DNA from 3 places in the Caldimonas brevitalea genome. Region 2 is predicted to be linked to each of the others. Evidence: riboswitches for the same ligand, from Rfam matches in the RefSeq annotation. Region 2 holds a riboswitch; each other region holds the start of a gene.

Region 1 (9,571 bases), 2.1 Mb from region 2:
GCGGGAGCAGCGACACCAGCAAGGCGGCGTCCGCCGAACCGAAGACACAGTGGCCGACCAGCAGCCGAACGTCGGGTGGTCCGCTTTGAATGCCGAGTCGGACTTCGCCGTTGCGCACCGAGATGCTCGAGGGATCGATGCTCTCCGATGCCGCGACCTCGAGGCTGGACATCGAGAAGCCATGCGCTGAGGGAATCAAAACAAAGTCGCCCTCCTGGAGGGCCATCGGCTCATGTCCGTCGACCGCGAGGCGGCACGAGCCGTCGAGGATCACGCAATAGAAAGGCTGCCCGATTTCGGAGCGCCGAACCATCCAAGGTCCTGCCCCGAGGACGACTTTCGAGTACGGCGCGCCCGGTTGGAGCAGCGTGACCACCTCGGCCAGCGGGTCGACCACAGCCGGACTCCTGCGAATGAGAACTGGACTTTCGATTGTAGTCAGTCCGGCCGCGCCGCCCTATCGTCTCCGGACCCCAAACCACCCGCAGGAGTTTTGATGAAAACCGTCCTGATCACCGGATGTTCGTCCGGGTTCGGCCTCGCCACCGCGCAGTACTTCCTCGACCGCGACTGGCAGGTCATCGCCACGATGCGCCAGCCGCGGGCGGACGTTCTGCCCGGCTCCGAGCGCCTGCGCTTGTTGGCCCTCGACGTGACCGATGCGCAAACCATTCGTCGCGCCGTCGAAGCCGCAGGGCCGATCGACGTCTTGGTCAACAACGCAGGGATCGGCGTGTTGGGAGCCCTGGAAAGCACGTCGATGGCAACCGCCCGTGAGGTCTTCGAGACGAACACCCTCGGGACGATCGCGATGACCCAGGCGGTGTTGCCTCAGTTCAGGCGGCGCAAGGCAGGCGTCATCGTGAACGTCACCTCGGCTGTGACGATGCAGCCGCTCCCTCTGCTTTCCGTGTACACCGCGAGCAAGACGGCCGTCGAAGCGTTCACCGAGTCGCTGGCACTGGAACTCCAGCCCTTCAATGTGCGGGTGAGGCTGGTGCTGCCGGGGCGCTCGCCTGAGACCCGCTTCGGCGAAAACGCACGGCCCCGGATGCAGGGCGACATCCCCGAGGCGTACGCCGGCATCACCCAAAGCGTCTTCGCGGGAATGCAGCAACCGTGGCCCGTCACCCTGGCACAGGACGTGGCAGAAGCCGTGTGGCGCGCGGCGAACGACCCCTCGAGCCCGGTGCGCCTCCCGGCTGGCGCGGACGCCGTGGCGATGATGGCCGAGGCACGTTGAAGCCGGCGCCGGTCGGGATGGAATCCCGTCGTGGCGCCGGCCGTGTCTGTTAGGCAGTGCTCCGATGCACCGGGACAGGGTGAAGGGGGCCGTTCAACGCGCTCCCATCACCTGCACCTCAGCCAGCGACAGCGCCCCGCTCCCCCGCAGCCATACCCGCAGATAACGCCCGGTCTGCCCAGGGTCGAGCGGCAGTTCGAGGGCGCGGCGTCCTTCGAGCGACACCACGTGGTAGCTGCGCACGCCGGGCCGCTGACGCTCGACTTCCAGTGGTCCCTCACCGAAAGGATGGTCGGACACCAGCACCTCGAAATCGGCCAGGGTGTCCTTGCAACACGGATCGACCCGGTTCCACAGCCTCACCTGCTTCAATTTCTGCACCGACTCCAGGTCGACCTCCCACCACGGCTGCGGGCTGTTGGGCGTGAGGGTGACGCGGCCCGACTTCCAGGTGGCGTCGAGGCGGCCATCCACCGCCAAAGCCGCCGCCGCGTCATGCGCCGTGGCCGATTGTTTCGCCGGCCGCTTGAGCGCGAGATTGAGCGGCCCGCCTTCCACCTGCACTTCGGCCAGGCGCAGCGCCGGGCGGTCGTGGTCCCGGCCGGGCCATGGCCATGGCCAGTGCGCGGCGCCCGCCTTGCCGGCGCCGGCCTGCACCACGATGCTGCGGCCGATCACCGCATTGCCGTCCTGCCGCGTCAGGTCGAACTGCAAGCGCCCCAGCACAGCCGGAGCCTCCCCCGACACCGTCTCGGAGCGCCACACCGGCTCGCCCCGCTCATCCAGCACCGTCACGGTCACGCCCTCGAACAGGCTGGGGCACGGGCCGTCGTCGCCGCAGTCCTCATCCCCCTCGAACAAACCGATGCCGGCCAAGGCGCGCGGCTCGCGGAAATCGAGCCGCCACCAGGGTTCCCGACCCTCGATGCGGCTGGCGGTTTCGAAGGTACCGTCGACGGCGACGTCGGCCGATTGCTCCCGCCGCTCGGTACGAGACTGGCTGGCGCGGCCGGCTGCCGCGAGGCGGCTGCCATCGGGGCGGAACTCGACGATAGCGGCCGGGGACGGCACGCCGCGAGCGTCGACCACGTGCAGTTGGTAGTGCCCGGGCGGCAGATTCGTCGGTGTCATGCCACCCAGCTGCAGTTGCAAACGCCGGCCCGACTGCCGGAACGGCACCGGCATGTAGCGCAGGTCGGTGCCGTGGCTGTGGGTCATCGAGCCGACCGAGATCAGCGCCACCGAGCCGATGCGGCGGCCGTCGGCGAGCTTCAGCACCGCGTTGAGGTCGCGGTCGTAGGTGAAGCGCCGTGTCACGTACTCGATGGCCGGCCGGCTCGCCCACTCCACCACGCCCTCGCTGTTCTTGCGGAAGAAATACGGCGGGTAGTAGATCTGTGCGTTCTTCGCAAACACCGGGCCGGGCGCACCACCCGATGTGTCGAGGACGGCGCCGCTGGGCAGCAGCAAGGCGTTGGAGTGATAGAGCCGCGTTTCTGCCGCGGGCGCGAGGGTGCGCCAGGTGTTGGTGTCGGGGTTCCACATCTCGGGCGGCCGGACGCTGCCGCGCGCGGAGTTGCCGAACCCGGTGCCACCGGTCACCAGCACGTCGCCGGTCGGCAGCATCAGCGACGTGCCGTAGTTGCGTCCGCGCGTCTGCAAAGCGGCCGCCGTCACGGTCGGCGTCTCGCCGGTCAGGTCGACGATAGTCGCTTGCCGGGTCGCCGGCGTGCGGTCGAAATACGTCTCGCCGCCGCCGAGCAGCAACACCTTGCCGGGCCGGTACATCACGCTGCTGCCCGACACGCCGAGCCGGTGGCCCGTGGGGCCCAGCATCTCCAGCTTGCCCTCGCCTCGCGGGTCGAGGCGCCACATCTGGTCGTTGGAGACGCCGAACACACGGCCGTCGGGGGCCACGTAGGCGTGCGGATACCACCAGCGGTGGTCGGTCTCGCCGAAAGCCGTGGGGCTGCTGGCGCCCGTCAAGGGCCGCCAGCCTTCGGACGGGCTGAACACTTCGGGTGTGTCGGCGTACTGCACCGGGTCGACCTTGTAGCTCTTGCCGCCGACCACCAGCACACGCTGGTCGGGCAGGGTCACCAGCGTGCCGTACCAGCGCGGCTGGTGCATCTGGCTGGCCCGGATCAACAGCTCACGGCGCGCCGGGTCCCATTGCGAGGTTTGCCAATGGGTGTTGCCGCCGACGATCAGCAGCATGCCGTCCGGGCCCAGCACACTCGCGCTGCAGAAGGAATCGACTTCGGTCGGGCTCGGCACCTGCACGTGCGCGGCCTCGGTCAGCCCCTGCTCCGGGTCCCACTCGTCGAAGAACAAGGCGGTCTGGTCGCTGTCGTTGCTCTGGGTGCCGTAGGTCAGCACCTTGCCGTTCGGTAGCACGCTGGCATGGACCGCGAGAAAGGGCCAGTCGGCCAGCGGCGTCCACATGCCGACCACATCGGCGTCGGGCGTCGGCTCGGGCAGCGCGTCGGCCGCCGCGGTTGCCAGACCTTGGCTGCCGGCCCTTTGTGACGCTTTCGCGGCCGGTACATCGGCAGCCGCGGTTGCCAGGCCTTGGCTGCGGGCCCTTTGTGGCGCTTTCGCGGCCGGCACATCGGCGGCCGGGTCGGCCTCGGCGTGGTCAGCAGAGGCAGCATCGTCGCCCCCGCCGCCACCGCAGGCGGCCAGGGTCAAGGCCATCAGCAAGGATGGGGCATGGCGCAGCAACGCGCGACACCGCGTCGGTCTCAGCATGGTGAACTCCCTGTTGGAGGAGGCCACGGCGATCCCGCAAGGTCGATCATGTCGCCCTGCAGCAACTACCGTGTCCTCCTGTGACGTTTGTTGGAAGCCGCACCTTAGGGCCAAAGGTGGGCGCTCGCGCACCACCCACTCAGGGGCCACCTGCACACTGATGGCGGTGTGTCAATTGCTGATGCGTTTGCTTCCACTGTGATCAAACGTGTACGCAGCAACGCTCTCATACAATCTGCCCGTTGGTGCTCGCACGGCCGGTCGGCTGTGCAGTTAAACGGGAAGCAGGAAGAGTCGTCGCCACGCGACAGGCGACACCCCGGCCTGCGCTGCCCCCGCAACGGTCAGCAGACGAAGCCGCGCACGCGCGGTCTCACTGTGGTTCACGGCCACTGGCTCTCGAGAGCTGGGAAGGCCTCCACAGCTGTTCTGTCAGCCCGGATACCGGCCAACAGGGGGGCGTGCACGAGAGGGCACGCCCAAAGAGCCTGGGCCTGCGGGGACGCAGCGCCGGGTGTCAGACTGCACTGCCGACATGAACTTCCGTTTGTTTGTCCTGCCCCAGGGTCTGTGGCCGCTGGCGCTCGCCGCCACGCTGCCGGCTCATGGCCAATCGTCCGCCCCACAGCCGCTGCCGCCGACGGTGGTGACCGCCACGCGCGTTCCGCAGCCCTTGACCGACGTGGTCGCCGATGTGTCGGTGGTCGATCGCGAGACCATCGAGCGCAGCGGCGCGGCCTCGCTCGGCGAGGTGCTGTCGCGTCTGCCCGGGGTCGAGTTGGTGCGCAACGGCGGACCGGCCGGCAACACCAGCCTGTTCCTGCGCGGCGCCGAGAGCCGCTTCACCGCGGTGTACCTCGACGGGGTGCGCATCGACAGCCAGGCGGGCGACGGCGGAGCGTCGTGGAACGCCCTCCCGCTGGCGCAGGTCGACCGCATCGAGGTCGTGCGCGGCCCGGCCGCGGCGGTCTATGGCTCAGACGCCATCGCCGGCGTGGTCCAGATCTTCACGCGCAAGGGCGAAGGGGCCTTCAACCCCTCCGTCACGGCGGCGGTGGGCACGCACCACCGGCGCGCACTCGATCTGAGCGCGACCGGCACGAAGGGCCGACTGGACTACGCAATCGGCCTGGCACGCGAGTCGAGCGACGGCTTCGACGCCCGCCCCACCTTCAACCCCGACCGCGACGGCTATCGCAGCTTGTCCGGCTCGGCCCGGCTCGGCGTGAAGCTCGCCGAGGGCCAGCGTCTGGAGGCGACCTGGCTCGACCACGATCTCGACGCCGACTACGACGGCTCGCGAACCCAGGACGATCGCAGCGCATCCGACTTGCGCAGCCTCGGGCTGCACTGGACCGCGGTCTGGTCCAAGCACTACACCACCCGCGTCAGCGTGTCGGAAAGCCAGGACCGCTACGCCACGTCCCCCTCGCCCTACCAGACAAAGACACGGGTGCGCAGCCACCTGTGGCAGAACGAGATCCGCCTGGGTGCGCAGCTGTTCACCGTCGCAGCCGAGCGGCGCGAGGACCGGCTCGAGAGCAGTGCGGTCGAGGGGCAGACCTTGTCGCGTGCCCAGAACGCGCTGGCCCTCGGCTACGGCCTGCGCCAAGGGGCCCACACGCTGCAGTTGAACGCCCGCCATGACGACGACAGCGAGTTCGGCGGCAAGACCACCGGCAGCATCGCCTACGCGCTCGCCCTGGCACAAGGCTGGCGAGGCACGCTGTCCTACGGCAGCGCGTTTCGAGCACCATCGCTCTACCAGCGCTTCAGCGAATACGGGGCGCCGACGCTACAACCTCAGTCGTCTCACAACGTGGAGGCGGGATTGCGCTATGCCCAGGGCAGCAGCGCCTTCTCCGTCGCGGTTTACCGCAACCGGGTGCGCGACCTGATCGATTTCGTCTTTGGCCCCGGGCCTTGCCCCGGTGCCGGCGAACCTTTCTCGCTGGGCTGTTACGCCAACGTTGGCAAGGCCGAGTACGCCGGCCTCAGCCTGCAAGGCAACCACCGCCTTGGGCGCGTCGACCTGTCGGCCTCGGTCGACTTCCAGCGCCCGCGAGACCGTGCCACCGACAACCTGCTGGCGCGCCGGGCTCCCCGCCACGCCACGCTGGGCGCCCGGACCCTCTGGGCCGACTGGACCGTCGGCGCCGACTGGCGTTTGTCCAGCTACCGCTACGACCGGGTTGACAACCTGACACGCCTGGGCGGCTACGGCCTGGTCGACCTCAGCGCCAGCAGGACGGTCGCCAAGGACTGGACCTTGATCGCGCGGGTCGACAACCTGGGCGACAAGGACTACGAGATGGCCAAGGACTACGCCACCGCCGGGCGCACCGTCTACCTGGCCCTCAAGTGGTCACCCCGCTGAGGCCTTGAGCGTCTCGATGCGTCCGACTGCCGCTCTGTCCTCGCTGGGTCTGCTGCTGCTCGTGGCCGCCTTCGGCCTGGCCGCGGCGCTCGCGCTCGGCAGCGCGCGCATCCCGCTCGCCGACGTGCTGGCCGCACTGCTGGGCCGCACCGACCAGGTCCAGGCCGACATCGTGCTCAGCCTGCGACTGCCGCGTGCGCTCAGCGCACTGGCGTGCGGCAGCCTGCTGGCCTTGTCCGGCGCGCTGCTGCAGGCCTTGCTGCGCAACCCGCTCGCCGAGCCTTACGTGCTCGGTGTGTCCGGCGGTGCCTCGGTGGCGGCGCTGCTTGCCTTGTGGGCCGGCCTGGGCAGCTACGGTGTGACGGCGAGCGCCTCGGCGGGTGCCATGCTGGCCACCGGGTTGGTGTTCCTGCTCGGCGCGCAAGCGTTTCGGCGCAGCGTCGACAGCAGCGGCGCCGGCGTACATCTGCTGCTGGTCGGGGTGATCCTCGGCGCCGGCTTCGGCGCGATGGTCGCCTTCATTTTGTCGATCGCGCCCGAGAGCCAGCTGCGCAGCATGGTGTTCTGGATGCTCGGCGACCTCAACGGTGCCGACCGTTATGGCCTGCCGCTGGCCGGCCTGTTCCTGTTGCTGGCCCTGACGCTGCCGCTGGCACGCGACCTGAACCTGATGCTGCTGGGCGACGCGCAGGCCTATGCACTGGGCGTCGAGGTGCGGCGGGTACGGGTCGCCGTGGTCGTGCTGGCCTCGGTCGCGGCCGGGCTGGCCATCTCGGTCGCCGGCAGCATCGGCTTCGTCGGCCTGGTGGTACCGCACGCCTTGCGCCTGTGGCTGGGCAACGACCAGCGCTGGCTGCTGCCGGCCTGCACCGTCGCCGGCGGCGCCTTTCTGGTGATCGCCGACACGCTGGCCCGCACGCTGGTCGCGCCGATGCAGCTGCCGGTGGGCGTGCTCACCGCCTTGATCGGCGTCCCGGTGTTTTTGTGGCTGCTGCTGCGGCATCACGGGGCAAGGGCATGAGCCCCGCACGGCCGTCCGAAGGGGCTCGCACCGCAGTGCGCAGCACGGAGGTTACCCAATGAGCGCCGCACGGCCGCCCGAAGGGGCTCGCACCGCAGTGCGCAGCACGGAGGTTTCCGAATGAGCCCCGCCCGGCCGCCCGAAGGGGCTCGCACCGCAGTGCGCAGCACGGAGGTTACCCAATGACCGCAGACACCCCGCTGCTGTCGACCCATGCGCTGGTCGTGCGCGCCGGCCAGCGCACGCTGGTGCCGGCCCTCGACTGGCAGGTGTTGCCAGGGCAACGCTGGGCCTTGCTCGGCCAGAACGGCTGCGGCAAGACCACGCTGCTGCGCACGCTGGCCGGCCTGAGCGCGCCGGCCGGCGGCGAGGTGCGCTTGTTGGGTCAGTCGCTGGCCCACATCCGCACGCGCGAGCTGGCGACCCACCGCGCCTGGTGCCCGCAACAGCACCACGACGTGTTTGCGATGTCCGTGCTCGACGTGGTGCTGGCCGGCCGCCAGCCCTATGCCGGCCGGCTCGGCTGGCTGGGGCCGGACGACCGTGCGATCGCGGCGGCGTGCCTGGCGCAATGCGACGCGGCACACCTGGCCGACCAGGACGTGCGCAGCCTGTCGGGCGGCGAACGCCAGCGGGTCGCACTGGCCGCCGCGCTGGCACAGCAGACACCGCTGCTGCTGCTCGACGAGCCGACCGCCCACCTAGATGTCAACCACCAGCTTGCGCTGGGCCGTCTGTTGACGACCCGGCGCGAGCAGGCCATCGTGATGTCCTTGCACGACGTCAACCTCGCACAACGCTGCTGCACCCATGCGCTGCTGTGCCTGCAAGGGGGCAGCGCCGGCGGCCCGCGCTGGCTGGCCGGCGCGCTGCACGAGGTGCTCAACCCCGCCCACCTCGAGCAGGCGTATGCCTGTCACATGCTGCCGGTGACCTTGCAAGGTCAGACCTATTTCGTGCCGGCGCCCTGAACATGAAAGACAAAACCGTGACCACCGACACTCCCGACCTCGACGAGCGCCACCGGCGCCGCATGCAGCGCAAAAAGGAACTGATCGACGCCAAGATCGCAGCCGCCCAGCGCGATTGCGGCGTGATCGTCGTGACCACCGGCAATGGCAAGGGCAAGAGTTCGAGCGGCTTCGGCATGGTGGCCCGCGCACTGGGCCACGGCATGAAGGTCGGGGTGGTGCAATTCATCAAAGGGGCGGTGCCGACCGGCGAGGAAAGCTTCTTCCGGCGCTTCCCGGACGAGGTACGGCTGCATGTGATGGGCGAGGGTTACACCTGGGACACCCAGGACCGCGAACGCGACATGCAAAGGGCACAGGCGGCCTGGGCGGTCGCACGCGAGATGCTCAGCGACCCGTCGCTCGGCCTGGTGCTGCTCGACGAATTGAACATCGCGCTCAAGTACCGTCTGATCGACGTGCAACAGGTGATCGACGACCTGCTGTCGCGGCCCGAGATGCAGCATGTCGTCATCACCGGCCGGGCCGCGCCGCCCGAGCTGATCGAGATCGCCCACACGGTGACCGAGATGGGCGTCGTCAAGCACGCCTTTGCCCAAGGCATCCGGGCCCAGCCGGGCGTGGAGCTGTAAGGCCGTGGCGCGTGCCCTGCTGATCGCCGGTCCGGCCTCGGGCCAGGGCAAGACGTCGTTTACCTGCGCGCTCGCGCGCCGGCTGTCGGCCGGCGGCCAACGGGTGCGCGGCTTCAAGATCGGGCCCGATTTCATCGACCCGGCCTTTCTGGCCGAGGCCACCGGCGCGCCGGTGCACAACCTCGACCTGTGGATGGTCGGCAAGGCCGAAAGCGCGCGCAGGCTCGAGGCCGCCGCGCAAGAGGCCGACTGGCTGGTCATCGAAGGGGCCATGGGCCTGTACGACGGCGACCCCAGCCCGGCCGACTTCGCCGCCGCCTTCGCGGTGCCGGTGCTGACGCTGATCGATGCCGGCGCGATGGCCGAAACCTTCGGCGCACTGGCGCTGGGCCTGCATGAATACGGCCGCGGCCGCACCCTCAGCTGGGCCGGCGTGGTGGCCAACCGGGTCGCCAGCCCCGGCCACGCGCGCATGCTGCGCGAGAGCCTGCCGCCCGGTCTGACCTGGGCCGGGCATTTGCAGCGCTGCGACCATCCCTTGCCCGAGCGCCACCTCGGCCTGGTGCAGGCCCAGGA
Region 2 (9,571 bases):
GCGCTGGCCCGCGGGCTGGTGGCACTGCACGGTGGCTCGATCCGCGCCCACAGCGCCGGCCCCGGGCGCGGCAGCGAGTTCGTGGTGCGGCTGCCCCGTAGCCGGGGCACGACCTCCCAGGCGGCCGCCGACGAGGCGCCGGCCGTCGCGCCGCGGTCGGCGCCACAGCGCATCCTGGTGGTGGACGACAACCGCGACGCCGCCGAGAGCCTGGCCGTGCTGTTGCGCCTGGGCGGCCGTGACGTGGCGCTGGCGCACGACGGTGAAGCGGCGTTGCAGGAGGTGCGACGCTACGCGCCCGACGTGGTCCTGCTCGACATCGGCATGCCGGGCATGAGCGGCTACGAAGTGGCGCGTCGGATCCGCAGCAGGCCGCGCGGGCAACAGGTCTGCCTGGTCGCGCTGACCGGGTGGGGCCAGGAGGACGACAAGCAGCGGGCCCTGGCCGCCGGCTTCGACGCGCACCTCACGAAACCCGTCGATGCCCAGACACTGGAGGCCACGCTGGTCGGTGCCGCGACACGCTGACGCAAGACGGGTGCGGTTTTCGCACCGGCACCGGTTCTGATCGGCGAGGCCGGGCACGGCATCCCGGCTCGCGGCCGGATTGGATCAGCACTTCGTCGATCAGGCCTGCACGCTGCTGTCGTTCGCTGCCATTCGAGCCCCCGGGGTGTCAGTTGATGTGGCGGCTATCCCATGCTTTCCGTCAGGGTCAGCGCCGATTTATGATGTTTCACCACGGGTCCCTCCAGGGCATTCGACGGGCGCAGGAGGCAGCCGGTCGACCCAAAACAGGCGGTGACTCTGACGGCCGGTCTGTGCGCGCCTCGATGCGCGAACAGCGGGTCGCCCCCCTCGTGCGCAATGATGCCTCCGTCATGCAGACCTACGATTTCGGCGAGATCTTCACCAACTGCGCGCGTCACGTCTTACGCCAGACGCTGATGCGGGGCCAATCGTTTTCCTTCGACTGCGAAGGACCGCCCCTCCTCCTCGACGACGATCCCTTGTCAGTGGAATGCGCCATCTACCGGTTGATGTGTGCGGTGACCGAGATCCTGCCGAATGCGTTTCTCGTACTCAAAGGTCGCACCGCCGACCTCGGCGGGGGGCGCGCTGAGGTGCATGTGCTGATCGGTGGCCTTGCCGCCCAGGTCCCGGCCGAGACCGTAGCACGCGTCTTGGAACGACTACAGCTGCCCGATGCGGGCCGCCCGTGGAACGACAGCACGCCGGCCCGGACCGCCCGGGGTCGCTGCCCCATCAGCGGCGCCAGTGTCGCGTTCGGCTGCACCCGAGGTCGAGGCGTGTTATTCGCCTTCACCCTTCAGTGCCATGGCCAGTTCGACCCCGCCCCGCTGCCCGACGCAGCCGGCGCCACCGTGTGGGTGGTCAGCACCGCCCGCCATGCCACCGACTGCCTGTCGCGGCGCTTGCACCGCGCCGGCTGGTCGGTGGTGCGCTTCGATACGTGCGAGGACGCGGCACAGTACGCGGCCCGCTTGCAAGGTGGTGAAGTGCGACCCGCCTGGGTGGTGGTGCTGGACAGCCCCGACATCACGGAGGCCTCGCTCGACACCTTGAGCCGGGCGCTGCCGCGTTCGTGCACACGTTCGTTCGCGGTGCCCGCGGGCGCGCCGGCGTTGCTCAGCACCGAGCCGGTCGGGGGCTTCGAGGTCGAGCTCTACCCGTTCAGCCCGGCCCAGATTCACCACGTCACGACGGCGGCTCGCGGTCGCGACGGCGCCCCGTCGACTTGGCTGCTGCCCGAGCCGCCGCGCGACAGCCGTTCTCCGCTGCTGGTCGTGGACGACAACGAGGTGAACCGGATGGTGGCGAGTGAAATGGCCCGAATGTTGGGCTACTCGGTGGTGACGGCCGACGACGGCCTCGCCGCGATCCAGCAATGCAATGACAGCCACCCTCAGGCCGTGTTGATGGACCTCGACATGCCGCGCCTGAACGGCATCGATGCCACGCAGCAATTGCGAGCGCTGCAACGCGACGGCCGCATGCCGCCGTTCGCCGTCGTCGCGCTCACCGCTGGCCTCCAGGCCCAGGTCGGCGACCAATGCCGCGACGCCGGGATGGACGGCTACCTCAGCAAGCCCTTGAGCTTTCCGGAGCTGGCCGCCGAGTTGCACCGCGTGGTCGTGCCGGCGGTGTCGACCCCGCTACACCTCGATCCGGGACGGTGAGGCGGCGGGTCGTTCGCAAGACCCGCCATCGCAGCAGAACAAGAGCTGCCACGCGCCCCTCGCGGACGACCACCGGAGCAGGGGTCGCTCAAACGTCGGTGAGTGCCATCAGAACGTCGGCATACCAGGCGCAGTTCAGCCCCAGCGCCTCGTCCTGCACCAGGTCTCGGTTGCCCATGTCCATTCTGGAAGAGTGGATGCCCAAAAGCTTCCACGGTACGGGTTCTTGCCCGAGATCTCCCGACGTATCCCGCATCAGCACCGGCGCACCGCTGGTCCCCCGGTGGGTGCGGGCATCGGTGAGAAAGTAGCCCTGGCCCTGAAACCGCACGCCGAACGACGAGGCGACGCACGCCAGCCGCGCGACGGGCAGATGGTGCAAGGTGTCATGGAAGCCGAGCGGGAACCCCACCACCAACAGCGGCGTGCCGATTTCGATCTCGGACAGCGCCGCTTGCAGATGCGCCGGCGTGAAGGCCCGCAGCGCGCAGCGCTCCGGCAGCGCGTGCTGATCCAACTCGATGACGGCCACGTCGACTTCACCTTCGCTGTCGCTGGCCTGCCGCCAGATGGCCTCACCCTGTCGATACAGCAGGATGGAAAACGTCGTCGTCAGCGTCAGGTTGAAGGTGTTGGTATGCAACTCGAGTTCGAGGCGGTCGGGGTGGTGGCCCGTCGGCGGGTCCCACAGCACGTGCCGGCTCGTCACCAGGTAGAGCCGTTCGTCGCGGCGGAAGAAGAAGCCGCTCGCGCCACTGATCATCTCCTGGCCCTGGAAGGTGGTCACCCGCGCCGAAGTGAGCAGCACCGGCTCCACCGTTCCTCGCTTGCTCATGCTTCACCCGCTTTCCGGTAGGAGCCGAACGGTTCAACCCATCCATCTGCCTCGGCCGCTCGCACGCTGGGTGAAAGGCGAGTGGGCCAGCCGGGGCGTTGCAGCTAACCCAAGCGTGCCGTCAATTGCTTGTAAGTGTTTTCGCCCACCACGGTGAGGCGCAGCCCACCGCCGTGCCATTCGAGCCAGTTCAGGGCGACGTAATCGTCGAGGTAGCCCTCCGGCACCTCCGCCGCGCGGCGCCGCTTGAGCATGTCCACGGTGGCGAGCAGGCCGTTGCGTAGTGCTTCCTTGCGAAGCTGGGCAGAGGAGGTCAAAGGTCTCGACATGGTGTACCCCTTAAAAAAGACCACCATACCACTCGCGCTGTGACAGTGCTGATGAATCGCAGGGTCTGCTCCTCGCCGGAGCGCCAGCGAAGCTGGAGGCGCGCCCTGCCAGCGAGGCGCTCCGGCAGGGCCAGCGCCGCCTGGCGGGCTGCCGGTGTCAGTGCCGGGTGGCGTGGTCGCCGCGGTCCTCCTCTTGCAGGAAGGCACACACTTTGCCGGCTTCGTCCCCCACCGCGGCCACGGCGGCCAGCAGTTCGTCGTCGCTCACCGCGAACTTGTGGGTCCAGTAGCGCATCTCCGCGCTGCGGGTGACGTCGATGCGCGTGCGATCGTGAGGGATGGGAACGGGTGTTTCATCTGCCATGGCGGACCTCCGGAAACGAACACTGACAACAAGCAGATGGCGTGCCGTGATCCAACGGCGACGAAGGGGCGATCGCGCGTCCATGGCACCGGGCTGGCCGCCCGGCGCCCCTCACTCACTGCGGCCGATAGCTCACGGACAGCGAGTAGGTCCCCGCGGTGTACCCCCGCAGCATCACATACACGTCGCCATTCGCGCGGATGTCGAGGCTGCAGTTCTCGACGGCTGTGCTGCTGTCCGACTTGCAGTCGTGGCGGCTGGTCGTGGGCGCCGCGTTGCGCTGCACATAAAGGTCGATGTCACCAGTGCCGGTGGTGCTCGCCTTGAAGCTGCCGCCGGCCGCCACCTTGAAGGGGCCGAAACTGCGGGTCTGGTTGCGGGCCAGGCTGCCGTTGAAGGTCTCGACCCGATCCGCCGCGCCCGCGCCGTCGCTGCCCAACTCGACCATGTAGGCCAGCGCCATGCGGGCGAACTTGAGCGAATGCTCGGCGGTGCTGCCGGTGTTGGCGTAGGTGTCGTTCGCCGTGTGGATGTGGGGGTTGCTCTCGTCCATGGCCGCCTCGAACGGCATCGAAGCCGCATACCCTTGAGCGGTCCAGGAGGCATGGTCCGAGCAGCCATAACCACAGCGGTCGGTGCCGATCCTCAGGGCCGGTAGATAGGTGCGGATCAAATTGGTGACGAAGCTGTTCTGCTGGCTGTCGGTGTAGTCGGTATAGATGTAGATGTCGTCGACCGACCCCTTGTAGTTGGTCATGTCGAGCTGCATCACGCCCACCACGTTGACGCCCGCCGTGGCATGGCTGCGGGCGATCTCCTGCGAGCCGCGCAGCCCCACCTCCTCGGCGGCATAAGCCATGAACTTCAAGGTGCGCCGCGGCTTGTAGCCGCTGGCGGCAAGGGTGCGGAACACCTCGGTCAGGCTGGCCACGCCCGACGCGTCGTCGTCGGCTCCGGGCGCCCGGGTGGTCTCGCCAGTGCCGGCCTGGTTGATCGAATCGAGGTGACCGCCCAGCACCACCACTTCGTTCGGATTGTCGGTGCCACGGATCGTCGCGATCACCGACTTCTGGCGCCAGTTCGGATGGCTGAACTGTTCCACCGTGATGTCGCTCCGGCCACCTGCCAGCGAGGTCCAGCGTTGCTTCAGCCAGTCGGAGGCGTTGACACCGGCCGTGGTCTGGTAATGGCGGTTCACGTAGGACGACAGCTCGACGATGGTCTGGCCGATGTGGCTGGCCTGCACCTGCGACAGCAGCGGCGTCACCACCGCCTGCTGGTCGATCACGTAGCTGGGCCGCGTCGCGGCGGCCACCGTGAGCCGGCGGGCCGCCCCCGAAGCACGCTGCAGCGTCGCCAGCCCCTCGGCCTGCGTCGGGTGGTACATGTAGCCGCCGCAACGGCGCAGCTCGGTGTGCACCGCTTCCGAGAGCCGGGCGAGATCGTCCTCGTCCACCTGCACCAGGTGGACCCCCTCGGCGTCCGTTGCGCTGTGCGCCGTGCTGCGGTCACCCGCCGTGGAGGAGGCCCGCACGCTGGCTGCGACAGCGGTGGGGGCGTGTTTTTGCAATTGGGCCAAGGCGGCGTCGCCCAGGCTGATCCAGACCTTGTCACCCGCGTGTGCGGCGGAGCTGAAGGCCAGCAGGCCGGCACAGACGATGGCCAGGGGGTGAAAACGCATCATGAAACTCCGATGAGAGGAAGAAACCCGGCTCCGGTGCGCGACGCGCTCGTGGCACGCCACGCCCTCGGCTCCCGGACGCGTGCGAGCGCCGGGGTGAAGCCGGCGCGCGGTCATCCTAGGGTTGACGTGACAGCGTTCCGCGAGGGTTTTCGACAAAAGTGGTCGAGATCTGGCAGGGTTGACAGGGTTTGAGGCGACGCTTGTGCGCTCATCGCCCCAAGCGGCGGAGGAGACACACCAACGATCACAAGACATGCGAGAGGTTGCACTGCCGAGCCCGCCAACGACGCCGGGTGTTCCGTGGCTGCACGGGCTTACCGGCCCCAGATAATCCCCACATGACTGTCACGATCCGCCCCGCCGTCCCCGACGATGTTCCCGCCCTGGTCGAGTTGATCGCCGCACTGGCCGACTTCGAGCAGCTCACCCACCTGTTGCAAGTGACCCCCGAGAAGCTGCTGGCGCAGTTGTTCGGCCCACGGCCGGCGGCCGAAGTGTTGATGGCCGACCTCGAGATCGAGGGGCAGCGCCGGAGCATCGGCTACGCCTTGTTCTTCACCAACTTCTCGACCTTTCTGGCGCAGCCGGGGATCTACCTCGAAGACCTGTTCGTGCTGCCGCAACACCGCAGCCTCGGCATCGGCCGCCGCTTGCTGGAGCAGGTGGGGCGGCTGGCGCTGGAGCGCGGTTGCGGCCGCTTCGAATGGAGCGTGCTCGACTGGAACACGCGCGCGATCCGTTTCTACGAAACGATGGGTGCGACGGTGATGCCCGAGTGGCGCATCTGCCGCATCGCCGGCGACGGCTTGCAGCGCTTTGCGGCTTGAGGTCGCGCCAGCCACGACGCTGCAAGCCCCCCTTCTTGTCGGCACGCAAGGCACCGCATATCATTCGCCGCGTTGGTGCTCGCGCCGCATCATGTCGGCGCAGTTAAACGGGAATCAGGAAGGGCCGTTCCCACGGAACCCGCCCCCACCTGAGCTGCCCCCGCAACGGTAAGCGGACGAAGCCTCGCGCTTCACTCGTGTACAGAATCCACTGGGCCTGATCGGTCTGGGAAGGATGACACGGGAGGTCTGTCAGCCCGGATACCGGCCAACAGGGGGTCGCGCCTTGGCGCGGCCATGCACGAGGAACCTGCGGGGAGGCAGGTGACTTGCTGGCCTTCGACGTCATCATGAACAACAACTGTTTTCGGCCCTGCGCGGCCGCGTGCTCTGCTTCCTGCCGGGTCGGTGTGCTGTGGTCCGCCCCTGCACCTGGTTGAGCCGGGCGCTGCCGGCAGCGGCTGGCGCGCTCGAGCGAGGTTCGGCGACACCTGACGGCAGGCGTGAGCCGCGTCCCGTGCGCAAGCGAGGCACCACCCAGTGCCTCGCGGCCCTCGCTCCCGCCCCACCCGACGCCGGCCGCCCGCCCCCTCAAGAGCCCCGTGAACAGGCCCGTCACCGGCGCGTGCGTGCGCCGTCCGGTCGCCCGTAACACCCCGTCTGCTGCCCGCAACGCCTGGCCCTGTTGAGCTCCCGGGCGGGCGCCGACGCGGACCTACAGGAAGCACTCGATGCACATCGAACCCGGCACACTCGCTTCGTCCAAGCTGATGATCGCTTCGGTGGTCGCCACCGGCTTGCTCGCCACCCATGCGCCCGCCCTGCTGACGCAGCCGAGGATGTGGCTGCGCACCGCACTGGCCGCAGCGTTCTTCTCGCTGTTCATGCAGGCCTTCCATCTGCCGGTGGGCCCGTCGGAGCTGCACTTCGTCGGCGCGATGCCGATCTACCTCGCGTTCGGCCTGTTGCCCACGCTGTTCGGCTTCGGGCTGGGGCTGCTGATGCAAGGCCTGCTGTTCGAACCCGCCGACCTGGTGCACCTGTCGGTCAACTTCCTGTCGCTCGCCGTGCCGCTGCTGATGGTGCACCTGACCCGGTCGCCCAGCGCGGCACAGCCGACCTGGACCGACGTGCTGAAACTGGACGCCCGCTACTACGCCGGCGTCACCTCGATGGTGGGCTTCTGGCTCGCCATCGGCGAGGTGGCGACGCCGGTGCACGAGTGGCTGCGGTTTGCCGCCTCGTATGCCGCGGTGGTCGCGCTGGAGCCGGTCGTGACGCTGGCGGTGCTCGCCTCGATCCGCCGGGTTGGCCATCGGCGCTGGGCCGCTGCGTGTTTTGCGCCTCTCGCAGTGCGCTGATCACCATGCCCGGCACTGTCTGGTTCGTGGGCGCCGGTCCGGGCGATCCGGAGTTGCTCACCCTCAAGGGGCGGGTGTTGCTCGAACGCGCTGGCGCGGTCCTCTACGCCGGCTCGCTGGTCAACGCGGCGGTCGCCTGCTGGGCGCCGCCCGGCTGCACCATCGCCGACTCCAAAGACATGACGCTGGCCCAAATCGTCGCCTGGCTGATCGCCCAGGCCTCCCGGCACGACACGGTGGTGCGGCTGCAGACCGGCGATCCAGCCCTGTACGGCACGCTCATCGAAATGGTGCAGCCGCTCGATCGCGCCGGCATACCGGTGGCCGTCGTGCCCGGTGTCTCGTCGGCGATGGCCGCCGCCGCCGCGGCCGTCGAGAGCTTCACGCTGCCCGAAGTCACGCAGAGCGTGATCTTCACGCGCGTGGCCGGCCGCACGCCGATGCCGGCCGGTGAGTCGCTGGTCGAGCTGGCCCGCCACCGCTGCACCTTGTGCCTGTTCTTGTCGATCACGCTGCTGCACCAGGTGGAGCAAGCGCTGCAGGAGGCGGGCTGGCCCGCCGAAGCCCCGGTGCTGGTGGTGCACAAGGCCAGCTGGCCTGGCGAAGAACGCATCGTGCGCGGCACCCTGGCCGACATCAAGCAACGCTGTCGCGCCGCCGGCATCGTCAGCCAGGCGATGATCATCGCGAGCCCCACGCTGGGCGCCCGCCACTGGGCCACGCTGGCCAAGTCCAAGCTCTACGACGCCGGCTACACCCACCGCTTCCGTCGTGCCTCGACACCCTCAGGAGCCTGAAGATGCACCCGACCCTCTTGCTGGTGGGCCATGGCTCGCGCGAAGCCGCGGGCAACGACGACGTGCGGCGGTTCGTCGCCACCTGGCAGGCCGCTCGGCCGGGCTGGCGCATCGAGCTGTGTTTCATCGAGTTCGGCGAGCCCGGGCTGCACGCGGGCCTGCGGGCCGCCGCCGAGGGCAGCCGTGAAGTGCTGGTGCTGCCCTTGGTCCTGAACGCCGCCGGCCACGTGAAGATGGAGATTCCGGAGGCGATCGAACACGCCCGCAGCGACTGCCCCGCCGTGCAGTTCGCCTATGGACCGCACCTGGGCGCCTGCGACCCCATCCTGGCGATCTTGCGCCGGCGCCTGCGCAGCGCGATGCAGTCGCTCGACATGCCCGACCCGCGCACCACGGGCGTGGTGCTGCTCGGGCGCGGCTCGTCTGACCGGCAAGCCAACGGCGAGGTGGCCAAGATGGCGCGCTGGCTGCAGGAAACGAGCGACCACGAACTGGTCGACCTGGCGTTCACCGGCATCACCTGGCCGCGGCTCGAGCGGGTGGTGCAACGCCAGGCCCTGATCGGCATGCGGCAAATCGTCGTGCTGCCTTACTACCTGTTCACCGGCACCCTGATGCAGCGCATCGAGCGGCAGGTCGGCCACTTGCGAGAGCAGTACCCCGCCTTGCGTCTCGCCCAAGCCGATTGTTTCGGCTTCGAGCCGGAGATCTTCGAACTGCTCGACCATCGGGTGGCCGAGTGGGTCGGCGGCGTACCGCAGGCGCGTTTGCCATGTGACGGCTGCAAGTTCCGCGAGATCGCCCACGACCTGGGGCATGGTGGGCATACGCACGACACCGCGCACGACACCGCGCCGGTGCCACCGCCGCTTGCCCCGGTGGCCGCATGAACAACAGCCGCACCAACACCGTCACCGAGCAACTGACCCGTGCCGGCCAGGTGATCGAGCACGAGTCGTTCGCCATCATCGATGCCGAGGTCGGCCCCCACCCCTACGCCCCCGAGCAGTGGCCAGTCGTGCGTCGCATGATCCACGCCAACGCCGATTTCGAATTCAACGGCCTGACCGAGTTTCATCCGCAGGCGGTCGAGGCCGGCGTGCAGGCGCTGCTGCGCGGCGGCACACCGATGGTGGCCGACGTCGAGATGATCTGCAGCGGCTTGTCGGCGCC
Region 3 (9,571 bases), 1.4 Mb from region 2:
GGTAGTGGTGCGACAGGGCCACCCGGTTGCGGTGCGAGAACGGCTGCTGGCGGTACTTCAGCGTCTCCTCGCGCGGCGGCTGCGGCATCACGGTCAGGTGCCCGATCTGCAGGCGCGGGATCACGAACACTGGCTGCCCGCCCTGCTGCACCACATAGCGGCTGCGCTCGGGCGGGCCCCATTGCGCTTCGATGCGCTCGCGCACGCGCGGCGGCAGCCGGTCGAACCAGGCGCGGTAGTCGGCCAGCGGCAGCGCGGCGGCGGCATCCTGCGCCAGCAAGGCATGCAGGTCTGCACCCTCGTAGTAGGCCGCCAGCAAAGGTTTGAGTCGCTCGATCCAGACGGCCTCCGGCACCGCCTGCGTGCGATACCCGGCCTGCGCCAAGGCGCCGCTCACCACTTCCAGGCTGCGCGGCACGTTGAGGAAGGAGGCGCCGAAGTTGGTGGCGCCGGCCGGGTAGTTGTAGACCATCGCAACCAGCCGCTTGTCGGCATTGGGCGTGTCGCGCAGCGCCAGCCAGCGGGCCGCCTTGGCCACCACCGCGCGCGCCTGGGGCTCGATCAGCGACAGCCCCTCGCGCGGGTGGCCTTGCGCCGCGACCAGCAGCGGGTCAACGGCGCCGGCGGCCTCGGGCTGTGCCAGGTAGAACGGCACGTCGGTGGTGGCGAGCCCGCCGCTGTCGGCCTGCCAGGCGGCGATCGACCCGCTGCGGTAAGGCAGCGTCGCGAGCACCGGCACGTCCCAGCGCTGGAACAGCGGTTGCAGCGCGGCGCCGGGGGTCAGCAACTGGTGCGTCACCACCACACGCGCATGCAGCCGCCCGTCGACCTCCAGCAAAGCGCTCAAAGCCGGCGCGTCGAGCGACTGGCTGTAGGCCGCATAGGGCGCGAAGCCGGCTGCTTCGAACCACTGCAGCCAGCGGTCCAGCCAGCCGGTGCTGCCGTCGACGAAATGGTGCCGGTGCACCAGCAGCACGACCGGCGCGCCGCGTGCCCTGCCCTCGCCGGCCTGCCAGCGGGCCAGTGCGCCGGCATCCGAAAACAGCCCCGGCGCACGCGGGTGGTACAGCGCCCGTGCTGGCAAGGGTTGCGGCGGCGGCAACACCGGCAACGCCCCGCCCTGCAAGGCGGCCTTTGCCAGCGTGAAGGCGTGTGCCGACTGGCGGGCGCCACCGGCTCGCAAATAGGCCGCGATACGCCCGGCCGGCGTGTCGCCGTCGGCCGTGTCGGTGTACAGCAGGCGGTCGGGGCGCCGCGCCTCGAAGCGTGCCACCTGCTCGGGCCCCAGCAGCGCCTCGAGGCGCGCCCGCACCGTCGCATGCGGCACGTCGACCCACACCCACTCGGCCTCGTCGAGGCCCGCCTGCAGCGCCTGCCGGGCGGCCCGGTCGTCACCCGGGCGCAGGCCGAACTCGACATGCCGCCACTCGAAGCCCGCGTCGGCCGCGGCGCTGGCCAGCAAGGCGCTGCGGGTGGTCGGCGTCACGTCGCTCGTCACCCACAGCAGCAGCGGTCGCGCCAACAGGGCCGGGGCGACGCACAGCAGCAGCGCCGTCAGCAGCAGCAGCGCGCAAGCGCGCCGCCAGGCGCTCAAGGGGTGGACCCGGCAGGCGACGACGAGGCCGCCGGCTCGGGTACGTAGATGACACTGCCATCGTCGAGCTTGTAGGCCACGCCCGCGCGCACGCCATTGCCCGCGCCGGCCGTGCCATCACCGCGCAAGCGCACCTCGCGGCCGTTCTCGCGCGTGACGATCTCCATGTCGGGCCGGCCGGCGTTGCGGATCACCGTGACGGTCGAGCCGGCCTCACGCTCGGCGCGCAAGGTCAGGGCCACCAGCAGGGCCGCGACGACGATCAGGAACACGTCGACCAGGTTGACGGCCGACAGCATCGGGTCGTCGTCCTCGTCGGCGAGCGGATGCAGGCTGTGGCGTCGCATCGTCGCCCCCTCACTGCGCCAGGCCGCGGGCCAGCCGCACCGCGTGCAACTCGCTCAACAGCCAGCGGCGGCGCAGCGAATGCACCGCCAACGCGATGGCGGCGGCGGCCAGCGCCAGCACCACGCCCGAGAAGGCATTGCCGAAGCCGAGCAAGGTGCTGCCGCCGTCGCCCGAGGCCACGCCGGCGAGCGCCGGCCCGAGTGGGATCATCGTGGCGATCAGCCCCAGCAAGGGGGCCATGCGGGCCAGCAGCCGCATCGGCTCCAACTGCCGCATCGCGGCCAGCTCGAGCGCATCGAGCGAGACTTCGTCGCCTTGCGGCAAACAGCGCCAGCGCGGGTCGCGCCAGCGTTGCCACGCTTCGGCCAGCGTGCGGCCGAGTGCCCACAACGCCGCCGCGAAGCACGCCAGCACCCCCAGCGAGACCGGCCACAACAGCCATTGCGCCACTTGCGCCATGCCGGCTTCGAGCATCATCGCCACGCTCCGGTGAGATGGGACGGCAACCGGCAGGCAAGGCAGGCCCAGGCGGTCGGCAGCAGGCCGGCCTGGCAGCAGGAAGGTCGTTCGGACATGGCGGAACTCGTGATGGCAACCCGCCCGGCCGCTTCCCCGCAGCCCAGGCGCATGCAGCCACGCAGCAGCATCAGTCGCAGCGCGTGGCCCCCTGTTGGCCGGTCTCCGGGCTGGCGGACATGTGCCCGAGTCCTTCCCGGGCCACGCTCGGCCCAGTGGACGTCGTACAGGCACCGAGCGCGAGACCCTGAGGGTCGACCCGCTCGTCCGCATACCGTTGCGGGGGCAGCTCGGCTTGGAGGCTGCGCAGCATCGCGCGGCGCCCTGCCGATTCCCGTTTCACGGTGCCGGCAGAGCCGCCGGCACGCGCACCAACGACCGCGAATGTACCGCAGCCGCCCGGTCCGGCCGAGTGCCGACGGCCATGACAACCTGGCCCTCACCCCGTTACAGTGCGTGCGAGGCACCGGTGCCCCCAGGGCCAGGCGGCTCGCAGGGGCTCGCACCGGGGTGCCGAGCACGAAGGTTATCCAATGAGCGATCCCAAGATCGAGTTCTATCCCTACCCGGCCGGCGGCTGGGGCGCGCTGCGCAGTGCCGCGCGCCAGCTGGTGCAGCACCGCATCGCCGCCAAGGGCACGCGCACGCTGTTGTCGGCCAACCAGCCCGACGGCTTCGACTGCCCCGGCTGCGCCTGGCCCGACCGCCAGCACACCTCGACCTTCGAGTTTTGCGAAAACGGCGTCAAAGCCGTCGCCGCAGAGGCCACGTCGCGCCGCGCGACGCCCGAACTGATCGGGCAGCACCGCGTCGCCGAACTGGCCGCCTGGTCCGACCACGACCTCGAAGCGCTGGGCCGCCTGACCGAGCCGATGGCCTATGACGCCGCCACCGACCGCTACCACGCGGTCAGCTGGGACAGCGCCTTCGAGCGTATCGCCGCGCACCTGCGGGCGCTGCCGCACCCCGACCAGGCGATCTTCTACACCTCGGGGCGCACCAGCAACGAGGCGGCCTTCCTGTACCAGCTGTTGGTGCGCGAGTACGGCACCAACAACTTCCCCGACTGCTCCAACATGTGTCACGAGCCGAGCGGCACCGGCTTGAAGCAAAGCATCGGCGTCGGCAAGGGCAGCGTCACGCTGGCCGACTTCGAACAGGCCGATGCGATCCTGATCTTTGGCCAGAACCCCGGCACCAACCACCCCCGCATGCTCGGCGAGCTGCGCGCCGCGTCGCGCCGGGGCGCCCGCATCTTGAGCTTCAACCCGCTGCGTGAACGCGGGCTGGAGCGCTTCGCCGACCCGCAGAACGCCCTCGAGATGGCCACGCTCGGCTCAACGCCGATCAGCAGCGACTACTTCCAGCTGCGCATCGGCGGTGACCTCGCGGCCGTCAAGGGCCTGTGCAAGGCGCTGTTCGAACTCGACGACGCCGCGCGCGCCGCAGGGCGGCCCCGGTTGCTCGACGTCGACTTCATCGCCGAGCACACCCACGGCCTCGATGCCTTCGAAGCCGACGTGCGGGCCGAGTCGTGGGACGCACTGACCGAAGCCTCGGGCCTGAGCCTCGACCAACTGCGCGCCGCCGCGCTCACGTACGCACGGGCCGCGCGGGTCATCGCCTGCTGGGGCATGGGCATCACGCAGCACCGCCATGCGGTGGCGACGGTGCAGATGATCACCAATCTGTTGCTGCTGCGCGGCAACCTGGGCCGACCCGGCGCCGGCGTCTGCCCGGTGCGCGGCCACAGCAACGTGCAGGGCGACCGCACCATGGGCATCCACGAGAAGCCGTCGGCGCAGTTCCTCGACCGGTTGGGCGCCGTGTTCGGCTTCGAGCCGCCCCGCGCGCCCGGCCACGACACGATTGCGGCCATCGAGGCCATGCAGCGAGGCGACGCGCGCGTGTTTTTCGCGCTGGGCGGCAATTTCGCTGTGGCGACACCCGACACCACCCTCACCCAGGCCGCGCTGCGCCGCTGCGACCTGACGGTGCATGTGTCGACCAAGCTCAACCGCAGCCACCTGGTGCACGGCCGGGAAGCGCTGGTGCTGCCCTGCCTCGGCCGCACCGAACTCGACCTGCAGAACGGCACGCCGCAAGCCATCACGGTCGAAGACTCGATGAGCATGGTGCACCTGTCGAGCGGGCGCAATCCGCCGGCGTCGCCGCACCTGCTGTCCGAGCCGATGATCGTGGCCCGCCTGGCCAGCGCCGTGCTGCCACACAGCAAGACGCCGTGGCGCTGGCTGGTGGAAGACTACGACCGCATCCGCGACAAGATCGCCGAGGTCTTCGACGACTTCGCCGACTTCAACCGCCGGGTGCGCACGCCCGGCGGCTTCCGGCTGCGCAACACCGCGTCGGAGCGGGTCTGGCTGACCGGCTCGGGCAAGGCGCACTTCATGGCCCATGCCCTGCCGCGGCAGACCACGCCGGCTGAGGCCGCTGGCCAGCGCGTCTTCACGCTCGCCACCGTGCGGGCGCACGACCAGTACAACACCACGGTCTATGGCCTGGACGACCGCTACCGCGGCGTCTTCGGCCACCGGCGTGTCGTGTTCATCCACCGCGACGACCTGCAGGCACTGGGCCTGGCGCCCGGCGAATGGGTCGACCTGACCAGCGTGTTCGGCGATGGTGTCGAGCGGCGCGCCGAGCGTTTCCTGCTGGTCGAGTACGACATCCCGCGCGGCTGTTTGGCCAGCTACTACCCCGAAACCAACACGCTGGTGCCGCTGGCGAGCCACGCCGAAGGCGCGCGCACGCCGGCGTCCAAGTCGATCCCGGTGGTGCTGACCCGGCATGTCGGCCAGGCCGAACCGGGAGCGCCGGCGTCTTGAAGCCCGACGACATGCCCGAGACGCCCGACGCCTTGTGCACGGTGCCGGTGGTCCGCAGCCAGCGCGGCGACCGCTGCGCGGCCAGCGATACGGTGCTGGCGGAAGTGCCGGTCGCGCTGTCGTTCAACGGCGTCGCCCATGCGGTGATGATGGCGACCCCGACCGACCTCGAGGCCTTCGCGCTCGGCTTCGCGCTGTCCGAAGGTGTGATCGAAACGCCGGCGCAGTGTTATGGCATCGACGTCCAGGCGCACCCGCGCGGTGTCGACGTGCAGCTGCAGGTCGCCACCCGCGCCTTCGAGCGCCTGAAGCACCAGCGCCGCACGATGGAAGGCCGCAGCGGTTGTGGTGTGTGTGGTGTGGAAAGCCTGGCCGCACTCGACCTCGATCCCACCCCGGTGCCCGCCGAGCGCCGGCTCGATGGGCTGCAGGCCGAGCAGGTGCTGCAGGCCTTTGCGCAACTCGCCGAACGCCAACCGCTGAACGCCGCCACCGGCGCCTGCCATGCTGCCGGCTGGTCGCTTCCCGACGGCAGCCTGGTCGACGTGCTCGAAGACGTGGGCCGCCACAACGCCCTCGACAAATTGATCGGCCGGCTGGCGCACGGCCCGGCGCTGCAGAGGCCCGGCTTCGTCATCGTCAGCAGCCGCGCCAGCTACGAGCTGGTGCGCAAATGCGCGCGGTTGGGTCTGCCGGCGCTGGCGGCGATCTCGGCGCCGACCTCGCTGGCGGTCGACCTGGCAACGCGCTGCGGTCTGCGCCTGTTCGGTTTCTGTCGGGACGAGGGCGCGGTGGAGTACACCGGCACCGCCGCTGCCCTGCGTTAACCGGCCGGCGGCCCCGGCGTCGACGTGGGTGCCATGGCAACATACGCGCCTCGCGCGGCCACCGGGTGCGCATCCCGTCGCGGCGCCGCATGCCTCACCAGTCGATCCGCCCCCCACATCCGTTCCATGTCCCTCCCCGCTCCCAAAACAGACGCCCCTCCCGCAGCCGGGCTGTCGACGCTCTCGCTGTCGGTTCCCGTCGCGATGGGCTACGTTCCGCTCGGCGCCGTGTTCGGCTACCTGCTGGTGCAGGCCGGCGCCGTCTGGTGGATGGCGCCCCTGACCAGCCTGCTGGTGTTTGCCGGTGCAGCACAGTTCATGGCCATCCCGATGCTGGCCGCCGGCGCCCCGCTCGGCTCCATCGTGCTGGCCACGCTGATCGTGAACCTGCGGCATGTGTTCTACGGCCTGTCGCTGCTTGACAAGCTGCCGCAGCGCAAGCTGGCGCGCTGGTACCTGATCTGGGCGCTCACTGACGAGAACTACTCGGTCATCACCACGCTGCCGGCCGGCACCTCGTCGACCCGCATGGTCGCGGTGGCGATGCTCAACCACGGCTGGTGGGTGCTGGGCACCTTGCTGGGCGCAGCCATCGGCCTGCAAGCACCGACCGCGCTGACCGGCATCGATTTCAGCCTGGCCGCGCTGTTTGCCGTGCTCACGGCCGAACAGTGGCGCGCGACCCGCAGGCCCGCGCCCATCCTGCTGGCACTCGCGTCCTATGGTGTCGCACGGTGGGTCGCCCCGTCGCAGGCACTGGCCGTGGCGATCGGCCTTTGTGTCGTGCTCTCGGCCATCCTGTCCCGCAGCAGCAGCAGCAACAACAACAAGTCCATGGAGGCCAGCACATGATCGACAGCGAATACGCCGCCCTGGCGGTGTGCGGGATGGCCGGCGTGACCGTGCTGTTGCGCGCGGTGCCGTTCATCGGCGCGAACTTGCTCAAGCGGTTTCCGCTGGTCGAGCGCCTGGGCCGCTTCCTTCCGCCCGCCATCATGTCGCTGCTCCTGGTGCACACGCTCCATGGCAGCGCCAGTGCCAATCCGGCCGGCCCCTGGCCCGAACTGATCGCCGCGTCCGCCGTGATCGTGCTGCAGCTGTGGCTGCGCCAGGCACTCGCCAGCATCCTCTTCGGCACCGCCTTGTACGTGGTGCTCAGAAACGTTCCGGTGTTCGGCTGAAGGCTCGGCGCAAGCCACTAAACGTCGGCGGCCGGCCGCAAGCGCTCCGCAGGCGCCCGGCGCTCGGGGACCCATCGTTCCAACCAGCGCGCGGCCGTGCCGGTAAAGCCGATGAACAACAGCGCGCCGATCACGTTGAACGCGACGTGCGCGTTGGCGATCTGGTGCGCCACGTCGCTGGACGACCAGCGCGCCAGCTGCGTCAAGGGTGCCAGCAAGGCCACCCCGAGCGCCGCGGTGACGATGTTGAAGCCGACGTGGAACGCCGCCGCGCGCAAGGCCGCGGCCGAGCGCCCGATGGCCGCGACCAGGGTGTCGGCGCAGGTCCCGATTTCGGCGCCCAACATCAAGGCCAGCCCGGCGTCCAGGCCGATCAGCTGTTGGCTGGCCAACGCAATCACGATGGCCATCATGGCCGACGACGATTGGATCGCCACGGTGCCGGCGGCACCGGCCAGGATGCCGGTGGCCGGATGGGCGAAGCTGAGCAGCCAGGCCTTCACGCCGTCATGGTCGGCGAGCGGTGCCATCGCGTCGCCCAGGGTGCCGAGCGCGAACAGGATCAGGCCGATCAAAAACACCACTTCGCCCCAGCGTTTGGCCTTGTCGGCGCGGGCCAGCACCAGCGTCAGCAGGCCGGCGAGCAGCAGCGCGGGCGCGTAGAGGTCGTTGTTGACGGCGAACACCTGACTCGAGAACGTGGTGCCGATGTTGCTGCCGAGGATCACCGGCAGGCTGGCGCCAAAACCGATCAAGCGCGCATCGACCAAAGCGATCAACAAGATGATGGTGGCGGACGACGAATCGAGCACGACGGTCACCGCAGTGCCCGACAGCAAGCCTTTCAGCCGGTTGCCGGCGCTCTTGTGCAACACCGCCTTGACGCGCTCGCTCGCGACGTCCCGCAAGCACATCGCCAGGGCACGCACGCTCCACAGAAACACCGCGAGGCCGGCGGCGAAGGTGGCGCCCATGCCCAGCCAGTCGACCTCGGTGTCGCCGTTGCCCCCCGGCGCGGCCAGGGCCACGGGGCTCGAGAGCAAGACGAGGGCCTGCACGAACAGCGTGCGGGGGCTGGAAACAACGGCCCGTGTGGGTGTCGAGCTCATCCTCATGGTCCGGCCTCCTTGCCAAGCTTCGGGCCACCGTAGTGGCGCCAGATGACAGCTGGAAGACACCCGCGCATGCGGTGCGGTCGGCGCGACGGCGCATGACTGAGCAAGGTGTGGGGTCGTTCCCCCCGGGCGTCCAGCCTGTCATTACAACGTCATACCCCGTGCCGACAGTTCGATCTGGCGATAGCTTGACCGGCCTCTGGCCGCTGGGTGAGCCCGCCGAGGCCCGACGACAACTCGACAGGACCGCCAATGAACGCGATACCCCGATTGGACTGGGTGGAACGCGCGGCACGCCGCTACCAAACCCGATGCCCCGACGTCGACCGCCTCGATGCCGTGGAACTGGCCAACGAGTTGTGGCGCGACCGCCAGAACCGTGACGAACCCGAGGACGCGGTCGACGACGAGATCCAGAATTCCGGCCAGTTGTACGACTCTTCGCTCGACTGAGGTTGGGCCTCCTCCCGGATCGGAGGCCGTCGCCGGCCCATGACGGGCCCGGTTCCCGCCCCGTCATCTTCTTGACGCACGCCTGCGGCACGCTCCCCGCGGCACCGCGTGACCCCCGCCTCGACGACACGACTCGTGACGTCTGTGCAGCCTCGATGCACCGGGTGCCGGCCGCGCACCCCGCATCGCCAGGCATAGTGCGGCGGCAAGCAGCGCAACCAGATCCACAACCATCCCCTCGACGGGGAACACAGGGAGATGCAGATGCTCGAAGTCCGGCCGATGGCGGCCGCCCTCGCCCTCGCCTGCCTGGCCTTGCCAGCGGCACGCGCCGACGTGGTGATCAGCCAGGTCTACGGTGGTGGCGGCAATGCCGGCGCCACCCTCACCCACGATTTCGTCGAACTCTTCAACAGCGGCACCGCGCCGGCCTCGCTGCGCGGATGGTCGCTGCAGTACGCCTCGAGCACGGGCACCCAGTGGGGCAACAGCGTGGCCTTGCCGGACGTCAGCCTGCAGCCCGGGCAGTATTTCCTGGTGCAGCTGGCCCAGGGCAGCGGCGGCACACAGGCCTTGCCGGCGCCCGACCTCGAAGCCGGCCTCGCGCTGTCGGCCAGCGCCGGCAAGCTGGCGCTGGTGCGCAACACCACCGCGTTGAGTGGCGCCTGCCCGAACGGCGGCGCGAGCGTCG

Evidence for each region. A riboswitch is a leader RNA that binds a small molecule or an ion and turns the genes downstream of it on or off. The one in region 2 is predicted to bind cobalamin.
Region 1: it holds a riboswitch for cobalamin, as region 2 does, so the genes downstream of both, AAW51_RS12065 (TonB-dependent receptor domain-containing protein) here and AAW51_RS02625 (energy-coupling factor ABC transporter permease) in region 2, are expected to answer to the same signal.
Region 3: it holds a riboswitch for cobalamin, as region 2 does, so the genes downstream of both, AAW51_RS24095 (hypothetical protein) here and AAW51_RS02625 (energy-coupling factor ABC transporter permease) in region 2, are expected to answer to the same signal.

Annotation. Positions count from the first base shown of each region.
Region 1 covers NZ_CP011371.1:2,721,732-2,731,302, reverse strand. The annotation lists gene AAW51_RS12080 (AraC family transcriptional regulator) at 1-397, opposite strand, end outside; gene AAW51_RS12075 (SDR family oxidoreductase) at 497-1,243, shown strand; gene AAW51_RS28070 (galactose-binding domain-containing protein) at 1,337-3,994, opposite strand; cobalamin riboswitch at 4,221-4,461, shown strand; gene AAW51_RS12065 (TonB-dependent receptor domain-containing protein) at 4,530-6,371, shown strand; gene AAW51_RS12060 (FecCD family ABC transporter permease) at 6,388-7,392, shown strand; gene AAW51_RS12055 (ABC transporter ATP-binding protein) at 7,575-8,363, shown strand; gene cobO (cob(I)yrinic acid a,c-diamide adenosyltransferase) at 8,366-8,995, shown strand; gene AAW51_RS12045 (cobyrinate a,c-diamide synthase) at 9,000-9,571, shown strand, end outside.
Region 2 covers NZ_CP011371.1:595,840-605,410, reverse strand. The annotation lists gene AAW51_RS27775 (PAS domain-containing protein) at 1-528, shown strand, start outside; gene AAW51_RS02655 (response regulator) at 882-2,201, shown strand; gene AAW51_RS02650 (trypsin-like serine peptidase) at 2,290-3,036, opposite strand; gene AAW51_RS02645 (hypothetical protein) at 3,141-3,365, opposite strand; gene AAW51_RS02640 (DUF3606 domain-containing protein) at 3,523-3,729, opposite strand; gene AAW51_RS02635 (M20/M25/M40 family metallo-hydrolase) at 3,845-5,413, opposite strand; gene AAW51_RS02630 (GNAT family N-acetyltransferase) at 5,752-6,240, shown strand; cobalamin riboswitch at 6,297-6,527, shown strand; gene AAW51_RS02625 (energy-coupling factor ABC transporter permease) at 6,972-7,601, shown strand; gene cobM (precorrin-4 C(11)-methyltransferase) at 7,607-8,398, shown strand; gene AAW51_RS02615 (sirohydrochlorin chelatase) at 8,401-9,288, shown strand; gene AAW51_RS02610 (precorrin-8X methylmutase) at 9,285-9,571, shown strand, end outside.
Region 3 covers NZ_CP011371.1:5,674,293-5,683,863, forward strand. The annotation lists gene cobN (cobaltochelatase subunit CobN) at 1-1,594, opposite strand, end outside; gene AAW51_RS24090 (DUF2149 domain-containing protein) at 1,591-1,941, opposite strand; gene AAW51_RS24095 (hypothetical protein) at 1,952-2,419, opposite strand; cobalamin riboswitch at 2,598-2,849, opposite strand; gene AAW51_RS24105 (FdhF/YdeP family oxidoreductase) at 2,992-5,304, shown strand; gene fdhD (formate dehydrogenase accessory sulfurtransferase FdhD) at 5,301-6,131, shown strand; gene AAW51_RS24115 (AzlC family ABC transporter permease) at 6,258-6,983, shown strand; gene AAW51_RS24120 (branched-chain amino acid transporter permease) at 6,980-7,312, shown strand; gene AAW51_RS24125 (Na/Pi cotransporter family protein) at 7,330-8,427, opposite strand; gene AAW51_RS24130 (hypothetical protein) at 8,680-8,880, shown strand; gene AAW51_RS24135 (ExeM/NucH family extracellular endonuclease) at 9,145-9,571, shown strand, end outside.